2 regions of the Paraburkholderia sp. A1BS-2L genome follow, and region 1 is predicted to be linked to the other one. Evidence: riboswitches for the same ligand, from Rfam matches in the RefSeq annotation. Region 1 holds a riboswitch; the other holds the start of a gene.

Region 1 (3,377 bases):
TCGTCGGCGGGCGAGGGGTAGGTGAGTGCGGCCTTGAGCGTACCGATCGGCAGATAGCTCTGCTGCGGGATGAACATCATGCGCGCGTCGACGGGCGCGTCGATCGAGCCCTCGCCGAACGGCCAGAGGCCCGCGAGTGCGCGGATCAGCGTGCTCTTGCCCGCGCCCGAGGGGCCGCGCACGAGCCAGCGCGAGCCGGGCTTGATGGCGATGTCGCGCACCTCGGAGAGCGGCGTGCCGTTGGGCAGCGCGAGCTTGAGATGCGTGGTCGAGAGGGCGTTGTTGTCGACGTAATGCAGATTGATGCCGCCGTGCTCGGTGGCCGGCGAGACACTTTCCTTCAGGCGCGGCGAGTGCACCACGCGCACGAATTCGCGCAGACGGTTCACGGTGGCGCGCCATTCGACGAGGGTGGAGTAACTGTTGATGAACCACGAGAACGAGTCGCTCACGGTGCCGAATGCACTCGAAATCTGCATCAGCACGCCGAAGGTGAAGGCGCCCGCGAAGTAGCGCGGCGAGGCCACGACGATCGGAAAGATGATGGCGATCTGACCGTAAAAGCTCAGCACGAAGGTGAGGCGCTTCGTGTACTTCATCACGCGCCACCAGTTGTCGCGGATGTGGTGGAACAGGCCCTGCGCGTTGCTGCGCTCGGTGTCCATGCCGTCGTAGAGCGCGATCTGCTCGGCGTTTTCGCGCAGGCGAATCAGGCCGAAGCGGAAGTCCGCCTCCACTTTCTGCTGCTGGTAATTGATCGACACGAGCGGATGGCCGACCTTCTGGATCACGAGCGAACCGAACACTGCGTAGAGCGCGGCGGCCCACACCATGTAACCCGGAATCGTAATGGGCGTGCCGCCCACCGCGAACGTGAGCGCGCCCGCGAGCGACCACAGGATCATGATGAAGGAGACCAGCGTGACGACAGTGGAGAGCAGGTCGAGCGTGAGCGAGAGCGTGGTGGTGGCGAACGACTGGAGGTCGTCGCTAATCCGCTGGTCGGGGTTGTCGGCGAGGCGGTCGCGCTCGATGCGGTAGAACGCGCCCTGGCCGAGCCATTCGTTCAGGAAGCGCGTGGTGAGCCACTGGCGCCAGCGAAACCCGAGCATCTGGCGCAGATACCGCCCGTACACCGCGAGGATGATGAACCCGAACGCCAGCGCGGTGAAGATCATCAGCAGATGCGGGAACTGTTTGGCATCCTTGTTTTGCAGCGCGTTGTAGAAGTCGCGGTTCCAGTCGTTGAGCTGCACGTTGATCCACACGACGGTGAGATTCATCGCGATGATCGCCACCAGCAGGCCCCAGGCGACCCAGCGTTCCTCGGATACCCAGTAGGGCTTGATCAGACTCCAGGCCGTGATCTTGTGATGCTCGTTCTGATCCGGCGTGGCGCGGGGAGTGAGGTTGGTCATGTGCGTCCTGATGTTGTGCCGGCCCGCGGCCGGAATAGACGATACCCGCCGCACGCAGCGCCGGGGCGCAGCGATTGTGTCCCGAAGCGCTTAAGCAAGACTTAATCGCCAGCGCGCGGCGTCCGGGCGACTGGGGTGCGACATTGTCTCACCGCCCGTGCGAGCTGGGCGATTCACCGCGGTTTGGGCATTGTGCCAGAGCGGAAATGGCAGGCCGTCCCGTGGTGGTTTGCGGCGTGCGCGGCTTTTGTGGTCTAATGACCGCTGACGAAACAGGGGTGCTTCACTGGTATACCGCAGTGAGGCTGAGAGAGACCCTTCGCACCCGATCCGGGTAATACCGGCGCGGGAAGTTTCCGGAAAGTCTTGCTGGCGTCATGATTGATGAGTTCGACCGGTCGGTTCGATTCGGCCGGGTTCATTCAGGCGTCCAGATTCCCGCCGGGCAGCACGTGCCGCGCATGTCGGGTTTTGCGCTTCACGTCGTTTGCACGGCCGGCCTTGCCAGCCGGTTTCGTCCTTGGGTACGCATGCTTGTTTGCCGTACGGAAAGGATACGATGACCGTCTCTTCTACACCTTATTCTGATCATTCCCCGGTTTTTGCCGGTGCTTGCGCGTCTGCGTCCGCGATGCCCGATTTCGCCGTGCTCGGCGGCGGGCTATGCGGACGTCTCGTGGCATGGCGTCTTGCGGGCGCGGGGCATCGCGTGGCGCTCTATGAGCGCGGCGGGCCCGAGGGCGGCGAGTCGGCCGCCTGGATCGCGGCGGCGATGCTCGCGCCGCTGGCCGAGGCCGCCGTCGCCGAACTGTTGATCACCGAGTTGGGCATGGCCTCGCTCGAGACCTGGCCGCGCATTCTCGCCGAGTTGCCCGAGCCGGTGTTTTTCCAGCGCAACGGCACGCTCGTGGTCTGGCACCACGCCGATCGCACCGAGGCGCCGCTGTTCGAGCGCCGCGTGCGCGCGAACGCGCCGCGTGCGCTGGCCGACGCCAATTTCACGACGCTGGCGGCCGCGCAGATCGACGCCGCGGAACCGGCGCTCGCCGGGCGCTTCGCGCGCGGCTGGCTGCTGGCCGGCGAAGGCCAGCTCGACAACCGCCAGGCGCTGGCGGCGCTGGCAGCGGGTCTCGCGCAGCGCGGCGTGCAAACGCACTGGCATACGAGCGTGGATGACGCCAACCTGCCGCGCGCGCGCGTGACGATCGATTGCCGGGGCCTCGGCGCCAAGCCCGCGCTGCCGGCGCTGCGCGGCATTCGCGGTGAGGTGGCGCGCGTGCATGCGCCGGGCATCGGCCTCAGGCGGCCCGTTCGGCTGCTGCATCCGCGCTATCCGCTCTATATCGCACCGAAGCAGGACGATGTCTATGTGATCGGAGCGACCGAGATCGAGGGCGAGGACCGCTCGCCCGTGAGCGTGCGCTCGGCGCTCGAATTGCTGAGCGCGGCGTTCGCCGTGCATCCGGCCTTTGGCGAGGCGCGCATTCTCGAATTGAATTCGCAGTGCCGTCCGACGTTGCCCGATCATCGTCCCGCGCTCATCTGGGACGGTGGGCGGGACGACGGCCGGGGGAGCGGCACGACGCTGCGCGTGAACGGACTCTATCGCCACGGCTTCATGATCGCGCCCGCCGTGGCCGACGAAGCGGTGCGCGTGGCCGAGGCGCTGCTGGCGGGCCAGCTCGCCGATGCCGACGCCTTCGAGTCGCTGCGTCGCGAGTCGCGCTGGGCGTCGATGCTGCACGCGCCGCAGGGTGCCCACGAGCCCGCTTGAACCGCGGCGGCTCGAGGGCGCTCGGGAGCCGATCGCAAGCGAAAGCCGCGAGCGCGACACCACAAACAGGAGCCGAGGCGCACGGTTCGCGCCTTGCCGGAAACAACGTAGTCAGACGAATTGCCATGGATATTCAGATCAACCAGAAGCCGCTCACGCTGCCCGAAGGCGCGACCGTCGCCGAT
Region 2 (3,377 bases), 1.6 Mb from region 1:
CGTGCGCGTGCAAGTGTTTTCATTTTTCGACTCCGGTTGTATCGGGCGAGGCGCACCAGGCGGTTTAGTGCCTGATGCGCTTCCAATGCATTTATCGTAGAAGCGCCTCCCGTATCCGGGTGTATGCGCTTGTCAACGAGTTGTCGGAATCGTTAGAAATTGTTTCGCGGCGCGCAGCATACCGTCTTGCGTGCCTTACTGGCGCTGATAAATCTCCGCGCCTTGCTTGATGAACTCGACGGCCTTCACTTCCATGCCCTTTTTCAGGGCCTCGTCGTCGGTCATGCCCTGTTTTGCCGCGAAGTCGCGCACGTCCTGGGTGATCTTCATCGAGCAGAAGTGCGGACCGCACATCGAGCAGAAGTGCGCGACCTTCGCGGAATCCTTCGGCAGCGTTTCGTCGTGGAACTCGCGTGCCTTGTCCGGATCGAGGCCGATGTTGAACTGGTCTTCCCAGCGGAACTCGAAACGCGCCTTCGACAGCGCGTTGTCGCGCACTTGCGCACCCGGATGACCCTTCGCGAGATCGGCTGCGTGCGCCGCAAGCTTGTACGTGATGATGCCTTCCTTCACGTCGTCCTTGTTCGGCAAGCCGAGGTGTTCCTTCGGCGTGACGTAGCAGAGCATCGCCGTGCCGAACCAGCCGATCATCGCGGCGCCAATGCCCGAGGTGATGTGGTCGTAGCCCGGCGCGATGTCGGTGGTGAGCGGCCCGAGCGTGTAGAACGGCGCTTCCTTGCACCAGTCGAGCTGCAGATCCATGTTCTCCTTGATGAGCTGCATCGGCACGTGGCCGGGACCTTCGATCATCACCTGCACGTCGTGCTTCCACGCGATCTGCGTGAGCTCGCCGAGTGTCTTGAGCTCGCCGAGCTGCGCTTCGTCGTTGGCGTCGTAGATCGAGCCGGGACGCAGGCCATCGCCGAGCGAGAAGCTCACGTCATAGGCCTTCATGATTTCGCAGATCTCTTCGAAATGCTCATAAATGAAGGATTCCTTGTGATGCGCGAGGCACCACTTGGCCATGATCGAACCGCCGCGCGAAACAATGCCCGTCATGCGGTTGGCGGTGAGCGGCACGTACTGCAGGCGCACGCCCGCGTGAATCGTGAAGTAGTCGACGCCCTGTTCGGCCTGCTCGATCAGCGTGTCGCGGAACATTTCCCACGTGAGGTCCTCGGCCTTGCCGTTGACCTTCTCGAGCGCCTGATAGATCGGCACGGTGCCGATCGGCACCGGCGAGTTGCGGATGATCCACTCGCGTGTTTCGTGAATGTGCTTGCCGGTCGAGAGATCCATGACCGTGTCGCCGCCCCAGCGGATCGCCCACGTCATCTTGTCCACTTCCTCGCCGATCGACGACGTGACCGCCGAATTGCCGATGTTCGCGTTGATCTTCACGAGGAAGTTACGGCCGATGATCATCGGCTCGCTTTCCGGGTGATTGATGTTCGCAGGGATGATTGCGCGGCCGCGCGCGATTTCCTCGCGCACGAATTCGGGCGTGATTTCCTGCAGGGCGTTGGCGCCGAAGGCAGCCGCGCCGAATGCCTGGCCCGGGTGCTGGCGGCCCATCATCGCGGCCAGCTTCGCGCCGTTCGGGCCGCTCGTCTTGAGGCTTTCCAGATACTCGGCGCGGCGCTGGTTTTCGCGGATGGCGATGAATTCCATCTCGGGTGTGATGATGCCCTGGCGCGCATAGTGCATCTGCGTGACGTTCTTGCCGGCCTTCGCGCGGCGCGGCGTGCGGTGCAGGCCCGGGAAGCGCAGTTCGGCCGTGGCCGAATCGGCGGCGCGCTCGCGGCCGTATTCGGAGGAGAGGCCGGGCAGCGCTTCGGTGTCTCCGCGCTTTTCGATCCAGCCTTGACGCAGTGCGGGCAGGCCCGCACGGATGTCGATCTTCGCTTCGGGGTCGGTGTACGGGCCCGAAGTGTCATAGACGTAGATCGGCGGATTCTTTTCGCCGCCAAAGCCCGTGGGCGTGTCCGATTGCGTGATTTCGCGCATCGGCACGCGAATGTCGGGCTGCGAGCCGGTTACGTAAATCTTGCGGGAATTGGGCAGCGGCGCGATTGCAGCTTCGTCGACGTGCGCGTTAGCGGAAACGAATTTCGGGTTGGCGTTCATGCCTCTCTCCATGCAAAGCTATGTGGGAACAGCGGCTTAGCAGGAGATGAGACGGAACGTGGACGGACTTCGCTGTGATGAGGTGAGGCGTTTGCGTTGCGAAGTCCGGACGCTTCCCTGCGCTGGCATTATCCAGATCAGGTTCAAAGGGTATTTCTCACCCACGCAATACGCGGCTTGAACATTCGTGTGAACGATTCGAAGCGGCGCATGACGCAGGACCCCCGCGTAAGCAGGCCAAACGATACACCGTGCTGCGACGATCTGGCAAGTGCTTCGGCATGTGAAATGTGCCAGGGCCAAGCGCGGGCGCGCGTTGCTTACAGCGTGAAATCGTCTGCGGCTTCGGGCTGAAACAGGATGCGGTCGATCTTGAACGTCTCGACGGCACCGCTCGGCGGCGTGAAGCGCACGGACTCGCCGCGCTTCGCGCCCAGCAGCGCGAGGCCCGCGGGCGAAAAAACGTTCAGGCGTCCGGCGTCGAGGTTGGCGCTCGCCGGGTAGACCACGGTAAACGTGACTTCCTCACCCGTGCGTTCGTTCACGAGCGTGACCTGCGAGTTCATGGTGACGACATTGGCGGCGACCTTGCGCGAGTCGACGATCTCCGCGCGCTCGAGCAGGTCGTCGAGCATGGGTTGGCGTGCGGCGGCCGCACCGGGCTCGGCGGCGCATTTTTCGAGGCGAGCGAGATCGAGCTCGGTCAGATAGCGGATTTTCTTCGACATGGTGGTTCTCCTTACGATCCGGGATTGAAAAAGTGAGGGATCGGCCCGGAGCCCGACCGAACGGCTCCGGAAAGCGGAGGGTGGTTCAGTATGGACGCCGGGCGGCGGCGAGCGGGGCCTGGGAGCCGGGGAGGTGTCGTCGGGCGGCGGACCGCGCATCCAGAAGCGTTCCCGCGCGCGCAGACGCGCCGCGCTGGGTGCGCGGCGGCAAGGGTGCGGCGAGATGTACGGCAAGATGCGTGAACGACGGAGGCATTGGGGACGACAGAATTAACTGAAAGTTTTGTGAAAGCAGAGGGCATGTTAACACGGTCTTGTTATTCATGGACGACCTGCGTCGGCAACGCGTCCCGGGCGAAGCGTGTGGTGTCGGCGAGGGGATGGCGACGTCTTGCCGCAGAGCGACGCTATGGCCGTCGCGGCGGGCGTTCGAGCACGGTGTTTCAGTCGGGGTTGCGCGCAAGTTGTACGCCTTGCGCATAAAGGCATGCTCGCTTCGTCCGCAACCAGGTGCCTTGTTGC

What was found. A riboswitch is a leader RNA that binds a small molecule or an ion and turns the genes downstream of it on or off. The one in region 1 is predicted to bind thiamine pyrophosphate.
Region 2: it holds a riboswitch for thiamine pyrophosphate, as region 1 does, so the genes downstream of both, thiC (phosphomethylpyrimidine synthase ThiC) here and P5W98_RS13110 (FAD-dependent oxidoreductase) in region 1, are expected to answer to the same signal.

What each region holds. Positions count from the first base shown of each region.
Region 1 is NZ_CP120428.1:2,876,874-2,880,250, reverse strand. It holds gene P5W98_RS13115 (ABC transporter ATP-binding protein/permease) at 1-1,418, opposite strand, end outside; TPP riboswitch at 1,683-1,787, shown strand; gene P5W98_RS13110 (FAD-dependent oxidoreductase) at 2,050-3,192, shown strand; gene thiS (sulfur carrier protein ThiS) at 3,318-3,377, shown strand, end outside.
Region 2 is NZ_CP120428.1:1,272,001-1,275,377, forward strand. It holds gene P5W98_RS05720 (glycine zipper 2TM domain-containing protein) at 1-23, opposite strand, end outside; gene thiC (phosphomethylpyrimidine synthase ThiC) at 196-2,127, opposite strand; TPP riboswitch at 2,224-2,363, opposite strand; gene P5W98_RS05730 (GreA/GreB family elongation factor) at 2,448-2,855, opposite strand.